Regions from separate parts of the Bacillus sp. C28GYM-DRY-1 genome, predicted to be linked through region 3. Evidence: riboswitches for the same ligand, from Rfam matches in the RefSeq annotation. Region 3 holds a riboswitch; each other region holds the start of a gene.
The links. A riboswitch is a leader RNA that binds a small molecule or an ion and turns the genes downstream of it on or off. The one in region 3 is predicted to bind S-adenosylmethionine.
Positions count from the first base shown of each region.

Region 1 (8,137 bases), 150 kb from region 3:
CTTAATGGATCTCAGGAGCTTGGTACCTTTTTGATTTATTTGTTTTTTGTAGTGATTGGCATTCCTGCAGATCTGCGCTTAATCGTTACCAATGCGCCTCTTATTCTATTATTTGTGTTTATCATTGCGATTAGCAATTTAACTGTTTCCTTAGCCGTCGGAAAATTGTTCCGCGTGCGGCTTGAGGAAATTCTGCTCGCTGTCAACGCTGCTGTCGGGGGGCCTACAACAGCGGCTGCGATGGCAATTGCCAAGGGTTGGCGGGAGCTTGTCGCCCCGATCATGCTTGTCGGTACGCTCGGCTACTTAATTGGGAACTATGTCGGTACCTTTTTGGGAAACTGGTTTTCTTCTTTCTTATAAAAAGGATTTTTGCACTTTCCTCAGAATCATGTAAGAGGAATGCTGACATTGGAACGGAGAGATTACTGGTATGTTAAAAGGAAAAAACATCTATATAAGACCTTTAGAAGTAAAGGATGCGGGAGAAAATCTGCGGCTGCAAAGCGAAAACCGGAATTTTTTTGAACAGTTTTCCATGATACGCGCAGACGATTACTATACGGTTGAGGGGCAAAGAAAAAGGATAGCAGAGTATCAGCAAAGACTGGAGAAAGATGAAGAGTATCATTTTGGCATTTTTGCAGTGTCAGATGATACATTAATCGGGACGATTTCGCTCTTTCAAGTCATCCGCGGGGCGCTGCAAACTGCGTTCATCGGGTATTTTTTAGACAAAGCCCATAATGGAAAGGGCCTTATGACAGAGGCAGTCAAATTGATTGTTGATTTTGCGTTTCAGGAATTGAAACTGCACCGTATTGAAGCCGGTGTGATGCCCCGCAATCTCGGGTCCATGCGTGTATTGGAAAAAGCGGGATTTCATAAAGAGGGCATCGCTCGAAAAAATGTGAAAATCAACGGAAAATGGGAGGATCATCAAGTCCTCGCGATTCTGAATCATGATGATGAACAATAAAAGAAGCCGGGCCATCCCCGGCTTCTTTTAACGGATCGCCACTGGCGCAATTTCTTTCAGCGCTTGTTCGAAATCACGTTCTAAATCGTCTGCATGTTCGACCCCCACGCTAAGACGAAGCAGGCCATCTGTGATGCCGCGTTTTTCACGCTCTTCCCTAGGCATTGCCGCGTGAGACATCGTTGCCGGATAGGACAAAATCGATTCCACAGCGCCAAGGCTCACAGCAAAGACCGGAAGTGATACATTCTCTACTAATTTCTTAACGGCCTCTTTGCTTTCAAGCTCAAAAGATAGCACGGCGCCCGCTCCCGTTGACTGGCTTTTATGGGTATCGGCGCCCGGATGATCGGCCAGGCCCGGGTAATACACTCGTCTCACCGCCGGATGCTTCTGGAAAAACTCCGCAAGCCGCTGCGCTGTTTGGCTTGCTTTTTCTAAACGAACCTGCAATGTTTTTAAGCCGCGCAGCACGAGCCAGCAATCTTGTACGCCAAGGACGGCGCCGAACGCGTTTTGCAGCTTATACAGCTGCTTCCCAAGCTCTTCATCCTTGACAGCAGCCAGGCCTGACAGCACATCGCTGTGTCCGCTCAGGAACTTTGTTGCGCTGTGAAGCACAATGTCCACACCGAGATCAAGCGGCCGCTGCAGTGCAGGTGTCATGAATGTATTGTCCAAAAAGGTCAAACAGCCGTTTTCTTTTGCAAGCTGAACCACCGCTTGAATATCTGTAATCCCAAGTGTCGGATTTGAGGGTGTCTCCATATAAATGACCTTTGTATTCGGCTTGATATTCCGCGCCACTTCGTTACTATCCGTCATATCAACAAACGTGTGCTCAATGCCAAACCGGGTCAGCACCTCTGTTACCATGCGGAAGGTTCCGCCGTATACATCTTCTGTCACAAGAACGTGATCGCCCTGTGACAGCAGTAAAAATGCTGTTGAGATGGCCGCCATGCCTGAACTGAAAGCAAATCCTCTCGTTCCGCCTTCCAGTGCGGCAATTGTTTCTTCGAGCGCTGTTCTTGTCGGCGTACCTGAGCGGCTGTAATCGTATGCGCCAAACTCTTCAAATGAGGATTGGTGAAAAGTCGATGCGTGCTGGATCGGTACACTGACCGCTCCTGTTGAGCCGTCTGTTTTAAATGGATTGTGCACGAGCTGGGTTTCCAGCGTCCAATTGTGATTACTCAAATGAAACAGCTCCCTCTTTAACCTGACATAACGCCTGTTTTAAGTCTTCTTTTAAGTCTTCCTCATGTTCAATTCCAACTGAAAAACGCAGCAAACGATTGCAGACGCCATTTGCGATGCGGATTTCTTCAGGAATATCCATGTGCGTCTGTGTGGCAGGGTATGTAATAAAGCTCTCCACCCCGCCGAGGCTTTCTGCGAAACAAATGGTCTTCAGCGCTTTTAAAAACGGGTTGACCCACTCTTCTTTTTGAAGACGGAAGGACAGCATGCCACCCTTTCCGGGATACAGTACATCGGCAATTTCCTCCTGTTCTTCTAAAAATGCCGCAAGCTCCTGCGCGTTTGCCTGATGCTGGCGCATTCTGAGGCTCAGCGTTTTCATCCCTCTCATCAGAAGCCACGAATCAAACGGAGGCAGGACGGCGCCGATCGCATTTTGGTGTTGAAACATTTCCTCACCAAGCTGCTCATCCTTTACAACGACAAGTCCCGCAAGCAGGTCATTATGCCCGCCTAAATACTTGGTTGCACTGTGAATCACAATATCGGCTCCCAGCTCAAGCGGCCGCTGCAAGACCGGTGTATAAAATGTATTATCAACGATCAGCAGAAGACCGTACTCTTTCGTAATCCGGGCAATCTTTTCAATGTCCGCCTCCTGCATGAGCGGATTTGTCGGCGTTTCTACAAACACCGCTTTTGTATTCGGCGTAATCTTAGAGCGTAAACCGTCCTCATCGCTGAAATCATCATAATGAAAGGTCAATCCGTATTTTTTCCACTCGTTTTCAAACAGACGGTACGTGCCGCCATATAGGTCCGATGAAACGATCAGTTCATCTCCGCTTTTAAACAGCGCCATAATCGTTTGGATGGCAGCCATTCCTGAACTGAAGGCAAGCCCCCTCGCGCCGTTTTCTAAGCTGGCGATCGCGTCCTCAACAAGCTGGCGTGTCGGATTTTTTGTGCGGACATAATCAAATCCGGTTGATTCTCCGATCCCTCTGTGGCGGTAGGCTGTTGATAAATAAATAGGAGGACTCACTGTTCCCGTGACTTCGTCGCTTCGGTTCCCGATTTGGGCTAATTTCGTTTCAACGTGCTGTGACATATAGCTGACACCTTCCCTTTTCATAATAAAAACCCCTTCTTCATAAGAAGAAGGGGTTTAACGCTTCTTCTTATCTTCCAAGCATAAAAAACGCTTGCTGGATTTAGCACCTTGGCGTTTTGCACATATGCAAAACAAGCCGGTTGCTGAGGTTTCTAAGGGCCAGTCCCTCCACCTCTCACGATAAGAAATATCGGTTTTAATTTTCTGATTGTTTTATATTAGCGCAATTTGCAGTTTATTTCAACTCTTTTTTCTTCGAATTCCGAACCGTTTAAAGAGAGAAATTTCTAATAATTCATGGTACAATAATGGAAAACAGCAAGAAAGTCTAGTGATGTCCTGGAGGAATGTATTATGGCACCGAAAAACGGCACAGTACAAGAAAAGAAATTCTTTTCCAAAGAGCTTAACGAGGAAATGACATTGCTCGTTTATCTGCCGTCCAACTACTCCCCCCTTTATAAATACCATGTTATTATCGCGCAGGACGGCCACGATTATTTCAGGCTGGGGAGAATTGGCAGACAGGTCGAGGAATTGCTGTCCAAACGTGAAATTGACCGGAGTATTATTATCGGTGTTCCTTATAAGGATGTTGATGAACGCAGAAAAACCTATCATCCGGAGGGCTCCAAGTTTTCAGCGTATAAACGGTTCATCGCCCATGAGCTCGTACCGTTTGCGGATGATGAGTATCCTACTTATCATGTCGGCTACGGACGCACGCTGATCGGCGATTCGCTCGGAGCGACCATATCGCTCATGACAGCACTCGATTATCCGAATATGTTCGGAAACATCATTATGCAGTCTCCCTATGTTGACAAGCATGTATTGGAGGCCGTGAAGCAGTCGGACAATATCGAACACCTCTCTATTTATCACCAAATCGGCACGAAAGAAACTGACGTCCACACGACTGACGGGAACATTCTGGACTTTACAGAACCGAACCGTGAGCTGAAACAGCTGCTGGAGAAGAAGCTTTCCGATTATGATTTTGAACCATTTGACGGAGACCATAAGTGGACATACTGGCAGCCGCTTATCACGCCGGCCCTGAAAAAAATGCTTTAATACTCAATCATACTTTATTTCCAGGAGGGACATAATATGAAATACGGAATCGTTTTATTTCCATCAAAAAAACTCCAAGACCTTGCGAACTCTTACAGAAAGCGCTATGATCCAAGCTATTCCCTGATCCCGCCCCATTTGACGCTAAGAACATCGTTTGAATTGACGGAGGAGAAAGCGGATCAGCTTGTATCACATCTGAGAAACATCGCAAAGGAGTCCCATCCGGTCGTTCTCAAAATGACAAAATACAGCTCATTTGCTCCTGTTAATAATGTCATTTACATCAAAGCAGAGCCGACGGAAGAACTAAAAACACTCAATGAAAAGCTATACACCGGTGTGCTGGCTGGTGAACAGGAATACGCTTTTGTTCCGCATGTGACGGTAGGCCAAAACCTTTCCGACGATGAGCATTCGGATGTCCTCGGTCAATTAAAAATGCAGGAAGTGTCGCATGAAGAAATCGTTGATCGTTTCCACTTGCTTTACCAGCTGGATAATGGATCGTGGACAGTATATGAAACCTTTTTGCTAGGCAAAGGAGAATAGTATTTGGAAGCAGTTATCGCAAAAAATGAAAAACAAATGAAAGATGCATTTCTTGTAAGAGAAGAAGTCTTTGTCAAAGAACAAAACGTGCCTGCTGAAGAAGAAATTGACGAACTTGAAAATGAGTCGGAGCATATCGTTGTGTATGACGGCGAAACGCCTGTCGGTGCCGGAAGATGGCGTATGAAGGACGGCTACGGCAAGCTAGAACGGATTTGCGTATTGAAAAGCCATCGCTCCTCCGGCGTAGGCGGCATCATTATGAAGGCACTCGAAAAAGCGGCTTCAGACGGCGGCGCTTCCGGTTTCATTTTAAACGCGCAAACGCAGGCCGTGCCGTTTTACAAAAAACACGGGTATCGCGTTCTTTCTGAAAAAGAATTTTTCGATGCCGGCATTCCCCACTTACAAATGATTAAGGACTAAACAGCATCCGGGTCTATTGAGATCCGGATTTTTTCCGCACATTAAAAACCGTTCTCTCTGGATATGAACGGTTTTTTATACATATCGATTAATATAAGTGCCCATCCCTTTTTCTCGAAATCTCTTATAAAGAGAGCGCTTACGTTTTGTCTCGTTTACTTTTCTTTCAGCGGCTGTTTGATTCTCCTGCTGCTTTTCAAGTTCCTTGTATACCCGCTGAAACGAGACATAATTGATTTTTTCGGTTCCGGCGTAATCCTGCTTGTGTCCAATCGTCCTATTTGCATATTGAGCGTATTGCTGGTTCTGAATTTGACCTGCATATATCATGCGATACCCACCCTTCTGCTGTTCCTTTTCCCTTAAACTGACTTTTTGAAACGCGTTTCTTTTGATATGATAGTCTTTGTCTGTAATGAACACCTTTTTTTGATTGGGAGGATCCCTGTTTGAAATGCGCCCGACTGAATGATCGAACCATCCATTTACATACATATTCGAGAGAACATTACCAATTCCTCTTTGAAGAAGGAATAAAAGGACGTTTATTTTGTTCTCATTGCGGAAAACCCGTCTTGTTAAGGCTCAACATCGCCGATCCGCCGGAGTTTATCCACCGCCAGCCAGGCGATTTTCCGGCATGTGAAAAGGCCTGCGAAACGAAACCCATTAAAGAAGAGAAAAAAGAAGATGATCAGGAATTCGGTGTCTTTCGTTTACCCAAGGGAAAAGCGATCACTGATGACTCGTCTTCAGCTGCCACGGAATGGAAGCGGCCTAGAAGCATTAAACCCGGAACACCCTTTGTACAAAAAACAATAAAACCTGATACGAGTCTTTTTCCGTCTGTCGGCTTGAACTCGGATCAGCTGAAAGCTGTCACAGAAACGGAAGGCCCGCTGCTAGTGCTTGCAGGTGCGGGAAGCGGGAAAACACGGGTGTTAACGGCGCGCGCCGCCCACATGATCGAACACTTGGGCATACCGCCGGAACACATGCTGCTCGTCACCTTTACAACAAAAGCTGTCGCTGAAATGAAAGATCGTATGGCGAAGCAGTACGGATTACAGCCGGCAAAAGTGAGACGGCTTGTCACCGGAACATTCCATAGCTTGTTTTATAAAATCTTGTATCACTATGATTCTAATAAATGGAACGGCGAGCATCTGCTGAAAATGGAATGGCAGCGGGAACAATATATCAAAAAAGCACTCTATGAAGAAGGCATAGATGAGAAGGAGTTCCCCGTTGATCAGGCCTTGCAGCAGATCGGTTTCTGGAAAAACACTTATGTGCCGAATGAACGCATTCCTTTGCAAGATGAGTGGGAAAAACAAGTCTATCGTTTATATGAACATTATGAACGCCAAAAAAAAGAACACAATCAGTTTGATTTTGATGATATGGCATCCGCCTGCTATGAATTGTTTATCGATCGGCCGGATCTTCTCGAACAATATCAATCTCGGTTTACCTATATCTTAATTGATGAGTTTCAGGACATTAACCCGGTTCAATATAAAATCATGCAAATGCTCGCCAGTCCGGAGCAAAATCTGTGCTGTGTCGGGGACGATGACCAGTCCATCTACGCGTTTCGGGGAAGTAATCCGTCCTTTATTCTTGATTTTCAAAAGGATTATCCTGAAGCGAAGACGATCTATTTAACTGCAAACTACAGGTCTACGCATCCGATCGTATTCAGCGCTGATACCGTCGTGAAAAAGAACAAAAACAGGTATGCCAAAATGCTTGAAGCGGCGCGTGATGACGTCCAGGCCCCTGTGCTGTTTTATCCTTATGACGAAGAGGAAGAAGCCACAATGGTAGTTTCCGATATCAAAGAAAAAATCCAAAACGGGGCGAGCCCTGAAGACTTTGCAGTTCTCTACCGCACAAACAGCGGAGGCCGTGCCATATACGAAAGGCTTCATCATTCGTCAATTCCGTATACAGCAGACCGCGGCGTACAGTCGTTTTACAGCAGACGGATTGTCCGCCAGATTCTCGCATACTTGTACGCCAGCCAAAATGAGGATGACACTGAGGCGATGAAGCACTTGCTGCCAGCCTTGTTCTTAAAACAGTCTGCTTTGAACACACTGAAGGCGCTCTCGATTACCGAGGACTGCACCATGATTAAAGCGCTGGTCAAACTGCCTGATCTAAAGCCGTTCCAGCTGGACAAAATCAAGAAGATTGTACCGTTTTTCGCAAGCCTCCGCACGATGAAGCCGGTGGAAGCGATCACCTTTGCAGAAGGAAAAATGGGCTTCTCGGAGTATTTAAAAAAACGGGGTAATGAGGGCAATAAGCTGGAAAAAGGATCCGACGACCTGCGTGACATCAAGGTCGTCGCCAAGAAATTCAAAACGATTCCTGACTTTCTCGCCCACGTTGACCATATGAGAGCTTCTGAGAAAAACAAAACAGTTGAAAATGGCGTTCAGCTAATGACCATTCACCGGTCAAAAGGCCTTGAATTTAAAACCGTCTACGTGTTAGGCGCGGTAGATGGCTCAATTCCTCACGATTTCTCATTAGAAACAGCGAGAAAAGGAGATGAAGCTCCACTTGAGGAAGAAAGGCGCCTTTTATATGTAGCGATGACCCGGGCAAAACAACATTTATATTTGTCTTGTCCCGCCAACAGGCGCGGTAAAACGGCTCACCGTTCAAGATTTTTGTATCCGTTATTACAGCAAGTAAGACAGCCCTTGCACAACTAACAGCCCGGCAGTGATCTGCTGGGTTTTTTCTTCTGTAAAAAAGGCCCGCTGAAAAAG
Region 1 covers NZ_JAUMKF010000003.1:154,159-162,295, reverse strand. Annotated here, with positions in the region: gene Q3W56_RS04600 (DUF819 family protein) at 1-363, shown strand, start outside; gene Q3W56_RS04595 (GNAT family N-acetyltransferase) at 434-979, shown strand; gene metC (cystathionine beta-lyase) at 1,007-2,179, opposite strand; gene metI (cystathionine gamma-synthase/O-acetylhomoserine thiolyase) at 2,172-3,293, opposite strand; SAM riboswitch class I at 3,361-3,483, opposite strand; gene Q3W56_RS04580 (esterase family protein) at 3,651-4,373, shown strand; gene Q3W56_RS04575 (YjcG family protein) at 4,410-4,925, shown strand; gene Q3W56_RS04570 (GNAT family N-acetyltransferase) at 4,929-5,351, shown strand; gene Q3W56_RS04565 (hypothetical protein) at 5,427-5,681, opposite strand; gene Q3W56_RS04560 (ATP-dependent helicase) at 5,801-8,080, shown strand.
Region 1: another riboswitch for S-adenosylmethionine. It lies ahead of metI (cystathionine gamma-synthase/O-acetylhomoserine thiolyase); the one in region 3 lies ahead of metE (5-methyltetrahydropteroyltriglutamate--homocysteine S-methyltransferase).

Region 2 (8,137 bases), on a different contig from region 3:
CCTGAAGGAGGCAAACTGACGATCTCCCTGGGGACTTTGGATAAAAAAGCCATTATTAAAGTTGTGGATAACGGTGAAGGGATTTCTCAGGAAATGCTGGATCATATCTTCCTTCCCTTTGTTACTTCTAAAGAAAAAGGAACCGGTCTCGGGCTTGTCGTATGTAAACGGATCGTTCTGATGTACGGTGGCTCTATTCATATCGAAAGTGAAGTGCGAAGAGGCACAGAGGTGACGATCACCCTCCCCGTATCCGCTTCATAGCCCCCCTGACCGTGTCAGGAGGGTTTTTTTATCTTCGTGACCGGGCCGACTTGCTTGCTGTTCTGCCAGAAGAGAGTATTTTGCTGAAGCGGAACAGCAATTTCAGAAGCAAAAAAACATAAAGAATAGTAAAAAACCCTTTAAACCTTCCGTGGCATCTAAAAACTCCATATTCCCTCTCCCCGTCACTTTTTGCTGAATTTCAATCGCAAAAACGATAACAATGATCACTGTAACGGTATAGATAAAGGACAAGGCTGTCATGCTCCATTTAGAAAGCCTTGAAAACACAGCGTATGTGACGCCGAAAAAGATGATGCCAAAAATGCCGATCACCCAAAAATGCATTTCTTTGTCGGTTAAATGAATGCCAAACATTTCGCATAATGAAATAAAAGCGTCATGAAATTGATTGACCATTTCAGTAATGAGAATCGTCAGTTCTTTCATCAGTTCCCTCTTTCAAAAATTTTTCCAGAAAAAAAGAGCGCTTCTGAAAAGCTCTCTCTTTATATATGCATTTGATAGTGCCACTATTTATTTGCATCATATGCCGGCATAACATCTCTGCGGGGCCACAAGCCTAATTTTTTTACAAGGCCTTGAATCCCTTGAGAATGTTCGTTTTCATGCATGAGCTGGTGATATTCATTTATTAAACAATCCAGCTCCTGACTGTGTCTGATCGTGTCATGCCCTGTAAATCCCTGCTTTCTAGCGGCATCTATCATTAACTTTCTTTTTTCATCAATAGACACCAACAATCTTTCTTGTTCAGAAGAACCGCCCATTCACTTCACCCCTCGCCGCTAAGAAATAGGAAACAAGTTTGGTTGGGTTATTGTGCATTATTACAGATTATACTTTATTTGTAAACATATTTTCATTAAATAAGTTATTTTTTCAGGTATAATAGATATATTGATAGGATTAGAAGAACAATACCCGGGTGAAGAATATTTTAAACACGCTGCCAGGCAAGGAGGTATGCCCGATGAAAAAAAAGAAAGCAATAATGCTTGGAGCGGCAGGCGGAAAAGCGATGTTAAAAAGGAAAAACCGAAAAAAATGTATCCAGTACACCACTATTTTTTTTCAAATGCTTCGCGATTGGAGAAACGGCGACTATCCCCGTTCTCAGGTCAAAACCCTATTTTTTCTAACTGCTGCCATCTTATATATCGCCATGCCGCTCGATATCATTCCAGATGTTATACTCGGTCTTGGAATCATAGACGATGCAGCTGTTTTAGGTTTGATTTGGATGCTGATTAAAAAAGAAATGTCACAGTATGAAAAGTGGCGTTTGCAATAAATAAAAACCCCCGCATCCTGGTCTTACCCCTGTCAAGTAGACAGCCACAAAAAGCCTAAGCAACCAGTGTGTTACGGTATTCTACCGGAGCACACTGGTTTAATTTTTTCTAGAATCGTTCGTGATTATAGAATTGAATGTAATCTTCAATGCTCTTGTGAAGCTCTTCTTCGGTTTGACACGTCGAAAAATATGCATTCTCTGTTTTGAGATGCGAGAAAAACGATTCGATACAGGCATTATCTAGGCAGTTTCCCTTACGCGAATGGCTGCCTTTCAAACCAACGGTTTCGAGTCGCTTTTGATATGCTTTTGCTGTGTATTGGAAGCCTTGGTCAGAATGGAGGATAGCTCCCTGGACGTCCCGTTGGGCTGTCATACTTTCTACTGTCTTCATGACCAATTCAAGATTATTTCGTTTTGACAGCTTCCATGCGACAATCTCATTGTTGTAAAGATCTTGTACGGCAGAAAGGTAATAGAATCGCTGTCCACAAGCAATATAGGTAATATCGGTTACATATAGATGGTTAGGTCGATTGGTTTGAAATTCTCGGTTAAGCCGGTTTGGCAGGACAACCGGTGCCTGTCTTCCAAAATAACGTCGCTTTTTTCGAATGATCGATTGAATGTTCATCTCTTTCATCAATCTGTAAACACGCTTATGGTTGATCCAAAATCCTTCTCTCTTTAAAGCGATGGTAATCCGAGGATAGCCATAGAAAGGGCGTGAGCGGTGAATCGCCATGATGTGTTCTTTTATGATCTGCTCTCTCTGTTGTCTTGCCATTCGAATCCGTTGAGTCTTACACCATTTATAGTACCCCGACCGTGACACTTTGGCGATACACACCAGCCACGTAATCGGATAACGATCCTTCAATTCGTGCACAGCTTCAAATCGTGCTGTCTTCAAAATCCGTCCTCTCCATGCAGATTTGGATAACGCTTTTTTAGGTATTCGACCTGTGCCTTTAAATAATCTCGTTCTTCCTCAACACTTTTAAATGTTGTCTTAGGGCGTCCAATAAAAGGATTGTCTGACTTTGTCTCTTTGCCCCTTTGATCATCTAAAGACTTGCCTTCTCGATAGGTTTTCACCCAATTTTTGAGCTGGGTTGAACTCCGAAGCCCTAATTCTTCAGATAACGTGTTATAACTTTTGTTTCCTTCTTCATACATGTTGACAGCTTTCATCTTGAATTCTTTGGTATAGTGCTGAAAGTGTTGCCCTTTTCTCGCCATAAAAAATCCCCTCCAAGTATAGTGTAACAGCCACTTTTGAAAAGTGGGCTTTTTACACTGTCTACTTAGAGGGGATAATATCACTTCGAACGGGGCTTTTTATTTATTGATTCACGCTGTCTTTTTCATAAATTGGAACCCATCCTTCAGTTGTGACGAAGATTCTTACTGCGACAACTTTGCGATCCTCCTGAAGTGTAAAGTAATGGCGTATATTTTCAGGCACGGAGATTAAATCTCCAGGGTTTAATCGGACATCAAAAAACGTGCCATCCTTGCCCTGAATGACAAAAATGCCGTGTCCGCTTACGATAAAACGGACCTCATCGTCTGTATGGTGATGCTCTCTTTTAAAGTTCTCAAGCAGTTCATCAAGTTTCGGATTGCTGTCTGACAAAGAAATAACATCCTGTGCTTTGTATCCGCGGCGGGCTGAGATATCTTTAATTTCAGTTTCAAAGGTATTAAGGATTTGCTGTTTTTCTTCTTCTGTCAGATCATATTTCTCTGAAAGCTGTTTCGGTAGCTTCGCGATATCCCATTGCTCATAAATAACTTCTTGACTGTCCAGAAAGCTTGCAACTTCCTCTAGATTTTCAATCGTTGTATTTGCCTCATCATGAATACAAATTGTTGCCATTTCAGTTCCTCCTTTTATGTAACCAGCTGGTGCTGGAGTGTTTTCAATTTCAAATGGTAGCTAAACAAAAATTCATATGCTTCAAGTACTCTTTTTGCTTCAAATGCTGTTCTTCCCCAAACGGTAATACCGTGATTTCGGATCAGAACAGCTCCTGAATCTTCTGAAATCTCTTGCGCAAACAGTGCCGCTAGCGTCGGAATATGAGCCGGATTTTCAATGATCGGTATGGTCACTTCTGCATTCTCTTCCCACAGGCCAAGCGCTTTTATGATTTCCTGCCCTTTGAATGTAATTTTCTTTTGATCTCCGTATAGCTCTGAGATCACATTATTGTTTACCGTATGGACATGCAGGCAGCATCCGGCATTGGATTTGTTGTATAAATGTGTGTGCAAAAGCGTTTCCGCTGACGGTTTCAGAGAATGCCCGCTTTCGGCAGGCTCTCCGTTTAGATCCACCAGCAGAAAATCTTCACCCGTTTCTTTTCGTTTATCTTTACCGCTTGCGGTTACGAGAAATGTTAAAGGCTCATCAGAAACCTTAATAGACAGATTGCCGCTAGTCGCCGGAAACCAATCTCTTTCTGCCAATTCCCGCTTTACTTCAGCAAGTTCTCTCCAGCGTTCTTGTTTTGCAGCCATTCCTGTACCTCCGTTACATTCTCAATATCTGTTCTGATCTCATAAAAATCTTCGTACGGGAGATGATTCAGGTTCTGCTCCCGGCATTCGTTTAATAAATAATCCCTTGCAAAACAAAGGTCAGACAGCTTTGCGGCCTCCACATCTGTAACCGAATCACCGATCATAATGATATATTGGTTCGGTTCGGCGAGTTCATGTATCACTGACGGCTTGCAGCACCCGCATTGATTCCTGCAAGTTCCTTGGCAAGAATAAGGCCAGTCAATATGAATATAGTCACTGTCAAATGATGCATGGTTGCAATAAATATGGTCTTTCTCCACAATGCCTTCAAGCAATGGATATACAAAAAAGTCCATCCCTCCGCTTACGATATAAAACGGAAGCTCGTGCTCCTTGACAAACGCTACAAATTCCCGAAATCCTTCTCTGATTTTTGCATCTTCCAATACATAACTTGTAATCTCTTCTTTTAAACGGCTTGGCAGAAGGCCGAACATCCGCCCGACACCTTCCTTAATCGACAGCGTTTTGGATAATACGCCGTCTTTCAATGCCGTCCACTCCGGCGGAGCAAATGTTTTCATGATGCTTATAATGTTGTCGTTCATCGTGATGGTTCCGTCAAAATCACAAATAATTAAAGGCTTTCGAGTCGTCATACAGCTTCAACCTTTCCCCATTTCTCAAGCGCAAGCTTCAGATCTTTGCATTGTTCGGCTTTTTCATCAATCGGCTGGGCTTCTAAAACCGCATCAATAATGGCTCTGAACGCTTTGCCCCCGCCCTGGGCGCCGTTCGGGTGTCCATGTACGCCTCCCCCGGCGTTAATAATATGATCTATACCGAAATCCCGCATTAAAAGTGGAACCATACCGGGGTGAATGCCTGCTGACGGAACGGCAAATGTTTGGTTAAAGGCATCCTCTCTCACACATTCTTCGTGAATTGCCAGCGCAGCTTCTTTTGGAAGCGCAACTGAACCGTATGGAGATGGGAAGAGACTAAAGTCAGCACCGCAATACCGGTTCAATTTTCCGAGCAAAAGAGCGTGAGAAAATCCGTAGAACGGAGAAGACGTAAACGCCCCGCTGACAGCTGGATGTGCCATAATCGGGATTGCGATTTCAGGATCTTCCGCTAGGCTTTGCATGACGTCTAAGCCGTAAGCGAAGACATTAAACAAAAGCGCATCCGCTCCCAATTCGGCGGCGCGTCTCGCTTTATCTTTTAGATCAGCCGTACGTCCAGTTAAATTCACAGCATACAGCGTTTTATGCCCGTTTTGCTCATACGTTTCTTTCAATATTTGCTTTCCTTCTGTAATTCTTGTTTCAAAAGGTGCCAGACCTGTCTCAAAGAAAATTTCATCGTCCTTAATCAAATCAACTCCGCCAAGCGCCTGCTGTCTGAGCTGTTCTTTAATATCACTCAGGTCCCTTCCGATAACCCCTTTAAATATGCTCATTAATAGCGGTCTCTCAAACTCTCCCAGCAGCTTCCGGATGCCATATACGCCAAACTTCGGTCCCGGCAGTGTGCGCTTAAACGCGTCAGAGAAGTGAAGATCGAGTAATTTGATTTTTCCGTCCAGCGACAGCTTCCCAAACACTGTTGTCAGCATAGCCGGAATATCCTGAGAGAAATTGATGTCAGGATAGGCAATTGTGATCACCGCTTGTTTTCCTGTCGCAGGAGTCCCCTCTCTTTCCTCTACCTTTATCACCCGTCCCTTGTGCTTTTGCATTTGCTCCTGTTTTACAAGGGGCAGATCAGTCCAGGAGCCTACTGTTAATCCTGTTGCGATTTGTTCCGCTTTTTTCTCTGTATCCGCTCCCGGTTCGGTCAGGAGATATGTTGCTAATAACTCACCCATGCCAGAGCTCCTTTCATTTCATCCATATAAAAAAACCTCTTCAAACAGCAATCGCGTCTAAAGAGGTTTCGTTTCTCGTCCGAATCTTATCTCTCAGCCGCCAGCTGCAAGAATTAGCACCGTGCTTTATAAGTCGGTTGCCGGGCTTCATCGGGCTCGTCCCTCTGCCTACTCTTGATAAGAAAATATAGATTTTATAAATTATTTTGAATTATCCCATCGTTATCAGATCTTGTCAATGCTTTTTTGGGTAAACAGGTTCAGTTTCCCAATTCGATAAGCGGCTTCTTTGAGTCTTTCTTCGCTTGTCAGCAGTCCGACTCTGACGTAGCCCTCGCCATATTCACCGAAGCCGTTTCCAGCCGCAACCGCCACATTCGCTTTTTCCAGCAAAAGGTCTGAGAACTGTTCGGAAGTATAGCCTTCAGGCACAGGCAGCCATGCAAAAAATGAACCTGCCGGAGCTGTCACATCCCAGCCAATTTCCCGGCATGCCGCAATCCAAGCGTTTCGCCTGCTCTCATACCGGGCATTTTGCTCCGCCACACACGTCTGATCAGCTAGCAGTGCCGACGCTGCAGCCTCCTGAGTCGCTCTGAAAAGACTGACAAACATATGGTCTTGATAAAGATTGATTGCTTCAATGACCGAAGCGTTACCGACAGCAAAGCCGACCCGCCATCCTGCCATGTTATACGTTTTTGACAGCGTATAAATTTCAATTCCGATATCTTTCGCACCTTTAGTCTGCAAAAAGCTTAACGGCTTGCAGCCGTCAAATCCTACAGCGCCGTAAGCAAAATCGTGAACAACACAGATCCCGTGTTCCTTTGCAAAATTCACGGTTTCTTCAAAAAACTCGGCAGTAGCAACAGCTCCGGTCGGATTATTCGGATAATTTAAATACATCAATTTCGCCTGATCTCTCACTTCAGCAGAGATGCTGCTGTAATCAGGAAGAAACGCCCTGTCCTTTACGAGCGGCATCATTTCCATCTTCGCTTTCGCGAGTGTGACACCTGACCAGTAATCAGGATAGCCCGGATCCGGAACTAAAATCGTATCACCTGGATTCAACAGGCATTGCGGGAGCTCGACCAGACCGGATTTTCCGCCGAATAATACAGCGACTTCAGTCTCCGGGTCAAGATCAATGCCGTATTCTCGTTTATAAAATGCTGCTGCGGCTGATTTCAGTCTGTATGAGCCGCGAAAAGACGAATATTTATGATTTTCAGGATCAACAACGGCTCGTTTCATTTCCTCGACGATATGTTCCGGAGTCGGCTGATCAGGGTTTCCCTGTCCGAGATTGATAACGTCATGTCCTTCTGAGAGCTTTCGGTTCACTTTTTGCACCAAAGAAGCGAAGAATTGCTTTGGCAATTCCTGCAATACATGAGACTGTTCAAATTTCATCTATTCTCACCTTCTAAAAAAATCTTGAAATGATAGTCCATCATCATATATGGTTAAATGAAAAAAGTAAAGAAAAATTTGGGGTGTTTAAAAGATGAAATGGACGATATCTTGTCTTCAATTTGATATTTCATACGGTAAACCTTCGGAAAATATAAAAAAGGCTGAATTTTTGATTGAGAAAGAAAGCAAACATGCAGATGTTCTTGTTCTTCCTGAATTATGGACGACTGGATATGACTTGGCCAACCTTGATAAGCTCGCTGATGAAGACGGGAATTCTGCTCAGAGGTGGCTGCAAAAAACCGCAAAAAAACATGGGGTTCATATTGTCGCAGGATCTATTGCTGTCAGAAAGGATTCTGATGTTTATAATACAATGTACATCGCGGATAAGGAAGGACAAATCATTAAAGAGTACAGAAAAGTCCATCTTTTTCAGCTGATGGATGAGCATGTGTATTTATCAGCCGGTTCCGAAGACGGATACTTTGAGCTTGATGGTGTCAAAAGCTCAGGACTGATCTGTTATGATATTCGTTTTCCGGAATGGATCAGAAAACATACGACTAAAGGCGCTAACATGCTGTTCATTTCTGCGGAATGGCCTCTGCCCCGTCTTGATCATTGGAGAAGCCTGCTTATTGCCCGGGCCATTGAAAATCAATGCTTTGTCGCTGCCTGCAATTGTACCGGTTCAAATCCAGATAATGAATTTGCCGGGCATAGCC
Region 2 covers NZ_JAUMKF010000016.1:25,907-34,043, reverse strand. Annotated here, with positions in the region: gene kinD (sporulation kinase KinD) at 1-264, shown strand, start outside; partial or broken gene Q3W56_RS14980 (hypothetical protein) at 293-714, opposite strand; gene spo0E (aspartyl-phosphate phosphatase Spo0E) at 798-1,055, opposite strand; gene Q3W56_RS14970 (YkvA family protein) at 1,259-1,579, shown strand; one part of gene Q3W56_RS14965 (IS3 family transposase) at 1,689-2,524, opposite strand; one part of gene Q3W56_RS14965 (IS3 family transposase) at 2,524-2,824, opposite strand; gene mtnD (acireductone dioxygenase) at 2,928-3,464, opposite strand; gene Q3W56_RS14955 (methylthioribulose 1-phosphate dehydratase) at 3,479-4,108, opposite strand; gene mtnX (2-hydroxy-3-keto-5-methylthiopentenyl-1-phosphate phosphatase) at 4,066-4,773, opposite strand; gene mtnW (2,3-diketo-5-methylthiopentyl-1-phosphate enolase) at 4,770-5,987, opposite strand; SAM riboswitch class I at 6,071-6,171, opposite strand; gene mtnE (methionine-glutamine aminotransferase) at 6,213-7,406, opposite strand; gene Q3W56_RS14935 (carbon-nitrogen family hydrolase) at 7,501-8,137, shown strand, end outside.
Region 2: another riboswitch for S-adenosylmethionine. It lies ahead of mtnW (2,3-diketo-5-methylthiopentyl-1-phosphate enolase); the one in region 3 lies ahead of metE (5-methyltetrahydropteroyltriglutamate--homocysteine S-methyltransferase).

Region 3 (8,137 bases):
GAAAAAGGCTTCAGTCTCCTCGTCATTGAGCACCAGCTTGATGAATGGACGCCTTGGATTGAGAGAACAATCGTGCTGGACAAAGCAGGCAAGAAAGTGCTCGATGGCCGGACGAAAGATCTATTTCAGCACGAAGCGAAGACCTTAAAGCAAATGGGGATCGCGATTCCAAAAGTGTGTGACCTGCAGGAAAAACGCCGTATGCCGTTTACATTATCAAAGGAAACGCTTTTCAAGGAACCCTTTCCTGCCCGGCATGCTGAAAAGAAAGAAGCTCCTTCTGGAAAACGTGTGCTTGATGTCAGCAGCCTTTCGTTCACGAGAGGACAGCAGACAATTTTTAAAGACATCAGCTTTTCATTGCGCGAAGGCTCTTTGACCGCGCTTGTCGGCCCGAACGGCACCGGAAAATCAACACTCTTATCCGTCCTTGCGCGTCTGATGAAGGCGCAAAGCGGAAAGATTCTTCTATATGATAAACCGCTGCACTCATATAAAGAAACTGAACTGCGGAAACGAATGGGATTTGTTTTTCAAAACCCGGAGCATCAGTTCGTCGCTGGCACAGTATATGACGAGCTGTTGTTCGGCCAAAAAGTAAATGCTGAAACTGTGAAAAAAGCGCAGCATCTGCTGCATCGTTTCGGTCTTGCGCATTTGGCTGATCATCATCCGTTTGCAATCAGCCAAGGGCAAAAACGGCGCCTGAGCGTCGCTACCATGCTCATGCATGACGTAAAGGTTTTATTATTAGACGAACCAACCTTTGGCCAGGACGCCCGCACGGCGGCTGAATGCATGGACATGATTCAGCGGATTAAGCAAGAAGGCACCGCTGTCCTCATGATTACACATGATATGGAGCTTGTCTCTTCGTATGCCGACAGCGTGCTTGTGCTTCACGATACGGACCTGGTTTTTGACGGATCTCCAGCGCAGTTATTTTCTCAGGAAACAGGGCTTGTCCAAAAAGCAAAGCTCACCCTTCCCCTTCTATATGAATGGATGGCATATCAAGAGGAGGTGCGTGATGAAGCAGCCGCTACATCTCATTAATCCGACAGTGAAAGCGGCAGCCATTTTTTGCTGTGTCGTCATGCTGTCGTTTATTTACAATCCTTACACCCCTGCTTGTTTTTATATCATCATTGTTGCGGGTATCCTATTGGCGGCCAAAATTTCATTGAAAAAATGGTTTTTGTTTACGATTCCGTTTTTGATTTTGGCATTCGGTTGCGTATGGACAGCCGCTGTTTTTGGCAAGGTTCCGACAACCCCGGAAAATTTTTTATTTCAAGCCGGCCCTATCTCTATTAACAGCGATAATGTGTCTGTGGGCATCTCTCTCGGGTTTCGGATTTTGTGCTTTTCCGCCTTATCGATGATGTTTGTTTTTACGACTGACCCCATTTTATTTATGCTGAGCCTTGTCCAGCAGTGCAAGCTCTCACCAAAGCTCGCATATGGCGTGATTGCAGGTTTTCGTTTTCTTCCGCTGTTAAAGGATGAGGTCCAGCTGATTCAGCAGGCCCATAAAATCAGAGGAGGAGCGGCAGAGAGCGGCTTCATTGAGAAAATCAGCGCGTTAAAGCGATATACCATCCCGCTTTTGGCAAGCGCCATCAGAAAAGCGGAACGGACAGCGCTGGCGATGGAATCGAAAGGTTTTACAGGAAGCAGAAACCGGACATATTACCGGACACTGACCGTCAACCGGCGTGACTGGCTGTTCTTTTGTCTCGTTCTCTTATTATTCGCAGGATCTTTTCTCGTATCGTTCTGTTTTTCCTCATAAAAAATCCGCTATCGGCGATAGCGGATTTTTTCTTATTGATGATAGTTTAATGCCTGGGCGAGATTGGTTTTTATTGTAATATTCGAAAAATCAATTCCCAGCTGTACAGCTGTTTGCGCAATTTCAGGCCTGATTCCTGACAGGGTTGACCTGACACCGATCAAATTGAGCGCCTCGATCAATTTAAAGATTTGGTGTGCTACCATCGTATCAACCACCACAACACCTGACAGATCGATTAACAGATGCTCCACGCGTCTTTTTGCACAAGCCTGAAGCGTGTTTTCCAGAATAAACTTTGCCCGTTCGGTATCAATGTCACCGACAAGCGGAAGCAGGGCTGTTGATTTGCTCAGGGTAATGACAGGCGAGCTTAATTCTAGTATCATTTCTCTTTGGGCATTTAATTGCTGTTTGGCATTCATTTCAGCATGATCGACGAATGTATAAATGGTAAAATCAAATACTCTTACAATCAAATCTGCCCATTTTTGTTTCTCTCCCGATTCAAACGCCGACTCGTGTTCTTCTGCGAACTTCTCTAAATACTTCGTATATAATCTCCTGTTTCTCATAAACTCCCGAATGACATATTGAACCGGAGTGTCAAGATGCTTTTGATCGTTCGTCAGCTCAATGACCCACTCTTCAAATCCTTCGAGAAACTGTTTTTCCGGCAAAATATACATGTCATTCAGATGACGGTAAAATTCTCTGTCCTGCTCTTTCAATTCTTCCGTTACAGATGCACTATGTAAGGCGTAAATCGAATTCGGATCGCTTTCCTCCATCGTTTCAATCCATTCCTCGGCCATTTGATCAACATGTTCTGAAAAAAATGCGTATAATTTTTCATTCAGTTTCATCACACTGCTCCTTTCCCTTTCCCCAACACTATTATAACTTGACTAACAGCTGAATCCCAGTCATACATTTTAAAGAAGCTATCCAATATTTTGAAAATCACTAATTCTTTTGGTTATATCCTAATTTTTCAAAATGCTTCAAATGGCTCTGTCCGAACGGTTGCTTTTTTCATATAATATAAGGTAACACCCTTGAATCCACTTGAAAGCATAAAAAAGGAGGGCTTTTTTATGAATGGTGAAATCCGCTTGATCCCGTATGTGACGAATGAGCAGATTATGGATGTAAACGAGCTTCCTGAGGGCATTAAAGTGATTAAGGCGCCAGAAATGTGGGCAAAAGGGGTAAAAGGCAAAAATGTGAAAATTGCTGTATTGGATACGGGCTGCGACACAAACCATCCTGATGTAAAGGACCAAATCATCGGCGGAAAGAACTTCACGGATGATGACGGCGGCAAGGAAGATGCGATCTCCGACTACAACGGACATGGCACACATGTCGCTGGAACAATTGCAGCTAACGATTCAAACGGCGGCATTACCGGGGTCGCGCCTGAGGCAAGCCTATTGATTGTGAAGGTTCTTGGCGGTGAAAACGGCAGTGGACAATACGAATGGATTATTAACGGCATCAACTACGCGGTTGAACAAAAAGTCGATATCATCTCAATGTCCCTTGGCGGACCAAGCGATGTGCCAGAGCTGGCCGAAGCAGTGAAAAACGCCGTCAAAAACGGAGTGCTTGTCGTGTGCGCAGCGGGAAATGAGGGTGACGGAGACGAACGCACAGAAGAGCTTTCCTACCCTGCCGCTTATAATGAAGTCATTGCGGTTGGATCCGTTTCCGTAGCACGAGAATTATCAGAATTTTCTAACGCAAATAAAGAGATTGACCTTGTGGCTCCGGGAGAAGATATCTTATCCACTCTCCCTAACAAGAAGTACGGTAAGCTTACCGGCACTTCAATGGCAGCTCCTCATGTCAGCGGAGCGCTTGCTTTAATCAAAAGCTATGAAGAAGAATCATTTCAAAGAAAGCTTTCTGAATCTGAGGTTTATGCACAGCTGATCCGCAGGACACTTCCGCTTAATATTGCTAAAACGCTGGCAGGCAATGGATTCCTGTATTTAACCGCTCCTGATGAGCTGGCAGAAAGAGCAGAGCAATCACATTTGCTGACCCTATAAAATTATTTTTCTTATATAATATAAACCAAATATTGTAAAATAAATTTCAAATTCTATGTTGACAACGAATTTACATTACTGTTAAGATTACCAACAAATGATTTAACTTTTCAAAAAATTAATAACATTTTCTCTTATCGAGAGTTGGGCGAGGGATTGGCCTTTTGACCCCAACAGCAACCGACCGTAATTCCATTGTGAAATGGGGCGCATTGCTTTTCGCGCCGAGACTGATGTCTCATAAGGCACGGTGCTAATTCCATCAGATTGTGTCTGAGAGATGAGAGAGGCAGTGTTTTACGCAGAAAAGCCTCTTTCTCTCATGGGAAAGAGGCTTTTTATTGTGAGAAAACCTCTTAGCAGCCTGTATCCGCGGGTTAACGAGAGTGTTTTACATATAAAGGAGGAGAAACAATGACAACCATCAAAACATCGAATTTAGGATTTCCGAGAATTGGACTGAACAGAGAATGGAAAAAAGCACTTGAAGCGTATTGGAAAGGCAGCACTGATAAAGATACGTTTTTAAAGCAAATCGACGACCTATTTTTATCCGCAGTAAAAACACAAATTGACCAGCAGATTGATGTTGTGCCTGTTTCTGATTTCACACAGTATGACCATGTACTCGACACAGCAGTCAGCTTCAACTGGATTCCGAAACGATTCAGACATTTGACAGATGCTACCGATACATACTTCGCTATCGCCCGCGGAATAAAAGACGCTGTATCCAGTGAAATGACAAAATGGTTTAATACAAATTACCATTACATCGTTCCGGAATATGATGAGAGCATTGAATTCCGACTGACAAGAAACAAACAGCTCGCAGATTACCGCCGGATCAAACAGGAATACGGCGTTGAAACAAAACCTGTGATTGTCGGCCCTTATACGTTCGTCTCGCTTGCTAAAGGCTATGAACCGTCTGAAGCAAAAGCAATTCAAAAACGCCTTGTGCCGCTATATGTACAGCTTTTGAAAGAGCTTGAAGAAGAAGGCGTAAAATGGGTTCAAATCGATGAGCCGGCGCTTGTCACAGCTTCTGCCGAAGATGTCCGAGGCGCAAAAGAATTATTTGAAAGCATGACAAACGAGCTTTCATCCTTGAATGTGCTTTTGCAGACGTATTTTGATTCTGTTGATGCTTATGAAGAGCTGATCTCTTACCCGGTACAGGGAATTGGCCTTGATTTCGTTCACGATAAAGGCAGAAACCTGGAACAGCTGAAAACACACGGATTCCCAACAGATAAAGTGCTGGCAGCAGGCGTCATCGACGGACGCAACATTTGGAAAGCAGATCTTGAAGAACGTCTCGACGCCGTTCTTGATATTCTCAGCATTGCAAAAGTCGATGAACTGTGGATTCAGCCTTCCAGCAGCCTCCTGCATGTTCCGGTAGCGAAGCACCCTGATGAGCATTTGGAGAAGGATCTGCTGAACGGATTATCTTACGCAAAAGAAAAACTAGCCGAGCTGACAGCTTTGAAAGAAGGTTTAGTATCAGGAAAAGCGGCGATCAGCGAACAGATTCAGCGGGCGAAAGCTGATATTCAGGCGCTCAAACAGTTTGCAACTAGCGCAAATTCTGAACAAAAGAAAGAGCTAGAGCAATTAAGCGATAAAGACTTCAAACGCCCCATTCCTTTTGAAGAACGGTTAGCCCTGCAAAATGAATCTCTCGGCCTCCCGCTTTTGCCGACGACTACGATTGGAAGCTTCCCGCAGTCTGCTGAAGTGCGGAGCGCACGCCAAAAATGGCGGAAAAAAGAGTGGTCTGATGAACAGTACCAAGACTTTATCAATGCAGAAACAAAACGATGGATTGATATTCAGGAAGAATTGGAGCTTGATGTGCTTGTGCACGGTGAATTTGAACGGACAGACATGGTCGAATACTTCGGTGAAAAGCTGGCCGGCTTTGCCTTCACAAAATACGCTTGGGTTCAATCATACGGCTCACGCTGTGTCCGCCCGCCAGTCATTTACGGGGATGTTGAATTTATTGAACCGATGACAGTGAAAGACACGGTGTATGCACAGTCCCTGACATCCAAGCATGTAAAAGGAATGCTGACCGGTCCTGTTACAATCTTAAACTGGTCCTTCCCTCGAAACGACATTTCGAGAAAAGAAATCGCCTTCCAAATCGGGCTTGCCCTTCGCAAAGAAGTAAAAGCGCTTGAAGATGCAGGCATTCAAATTATTCAAGTGGATGAACCGGCGCTGCGCGAAGGCCTTCCATTAAAAACCCAAGATTGGGATGAGTATTTGACTTGGGCGGCAGAAGCATTCAGATTAACCACTTCTTCCGTGAAAAACGAGACGCAAATTCATACACATATGTGCTACAGCAACTTCGAAGACATCGTCGATACAATCAATGATCTTGATGCCGATGTGATTACAATTGAACACAGCAGAAGCCACGGAGGATTTTTAGATTATTTAAAAGACCATCCGTATTTGAAAGGGCTCGGCCTTGGTGTATATGACATTCACAGCCCTCGTGTGCCATCAACTGAAGAAATGTACAACATTATCATTGATGCGCTTGCCGTCTGTCCGACTGACCGCTTCTGGGTAAACCCAGACTGCGGATTAAAAACAAGACAGCAGGAAGAAACGGTTGCCGCATTGAAAAACATGGTTGAAGCCGCAAAACAGGCAAGAGCCCGGCAGACACAACTTGTATAAAATAAAAACCATCTGTCTTCGGCAGATGGTTTTTTCTGTTAGAAAGCGGAAATCGGTTTCCGATGCTTCCCGTCCCCTTCTTTTACCATTTTGGCAGCTCCATTTTCACCAAACTCCACAAGGCTCATTGATGTATCATGTATGTAAGCATAATTTCAATATGTCATTAATGCGTCTTCACCGTTTTATTCACTCAATTCAGATGATCAAGGTTGACATTGAGCAGGAGGGGGCACTAACCCCCGACCTCTCCTACCGTGTTGTACGATGGTTTCATCTAACTCAAACGCCTGCTCTGATATCGGTTAGGTAGACCCTTACGCCTTTTTTGTTTGTATTAGTGTCAGTAACTGGACTGGCTGCACAAGGTCTGGTTGTACCCGATGTACCACTCCTCTCATTATTACCGCTTTTCCTTCTTTTTTGTTTTTACAGACTTTGAAGGCCCTGTGGTAGATTCATTGCCTGCTGCGTCAAGAGCTTCTACCCTATAGGTATACTTTGTTCCTGCTGCCAGCCCTGATACTTGATAACTGCTTTCTGTAACAGTAGCAAGTTCAGTTTCATCTTGATATACTTTATAACCGCTAACCTTGTCACTAGCCCCGCTCCAGGTCAAAGTGAGGCCTGTATCCGTTACATTCGAGATTTTTAACTTTCCTTTGGTCCATAAAGGTGTTGTATCTTCTTCAATCACCTCAACACCATCAACGATTAGTTTAATGTCACTGAACGTAATGTCTGCATTTCTAGCTACAAACATTCCTACATAAACGTAATCGGAATCAATACTTGTTAATTTAAAATCAAAACCTCCCGTAATCATAGCTTCATTTCCAAACATAGCAGCATAGCCGTCTGAATTGCTCTCGATATGAAGGTTAACCGTATCTCCTGGGGATATTGGACTCTCAGCCGTTCCACCTTGAGTAAGCACTCCACTCTTCCTCGCAAAGGAATTCCAATACCCTCCATATAACGCTTTTGTCAGCTTCAAAGGTGCTGCTGCAACAAAATCACCCAGAACTGTCGTCATATTCGAATCAATATACATTTCATCTCTGGCCATCAAACCAAAGGATACTTGATCGTTATATTCAAAACTATTCATTTTAGCTTTTGCAGTCAGCTCAAATGTACTGTTTGCAGGAACCTTATAGTAATACATCGCAATTCCATCCGCGTTACTAGCAATTTTCCCCTTATTATTCCTAACAGCGATGTGCATATTTCCATCATCATCGGATTCTAAGGTTTGATTTTCCTTATTTGGACTACCACCAACATTACCAAAAACCGTACCTTTCCAAATTCCATAGTCAGCCCATAACTCACTTTGCGGCAATTTACCTATATAAGATGGTTCCTCGTAACTTGGATTAGAAACGAGTGTATCTGCCTTCGTTGGTGCTTGTGCGACAATTACATGCTCGGCTAGCCCACTTATGCCTAATTCCTTAATCGTCTTGGTGATAAGGTATGCATGATAGGTTGCTCCCCATATATTAGTGTGGGTATTATCTACACTATCCGATTTTGACGATGTCCATGAATGTAGATACAACGTTTCATCCGGACCTAG
Region 3 covers NZ_JAUMKF010000003.1:305,585-313,721, reverse strand. Annotated here, with positions in the region: gene Q3W56_RS05495 (ABC transporter ATP-binding protein) at 1-1,056, shown strand, start outside; gene thiX (HMP/thiamine ABC transporter permease ThiX) at 1,031-1,795, shown strand; gene rsbRB (RsbT co-antagonist RsbRB) at 1,828-2,661, opposite strand; gene isp (serine protease Isp) at 2,893-3,852, shown strand; SAM riboswitch class I at 3,984-4,139, shown strand; gene metE (5-methyltetrahydropteroyltriglutamate--homocysteine S-methyltransferase) at 4,267-6,555, shown strand; gene Q3W56_RS05470 (pectinesterase family protein) at 6,959-8,137, opposite strand, start outside.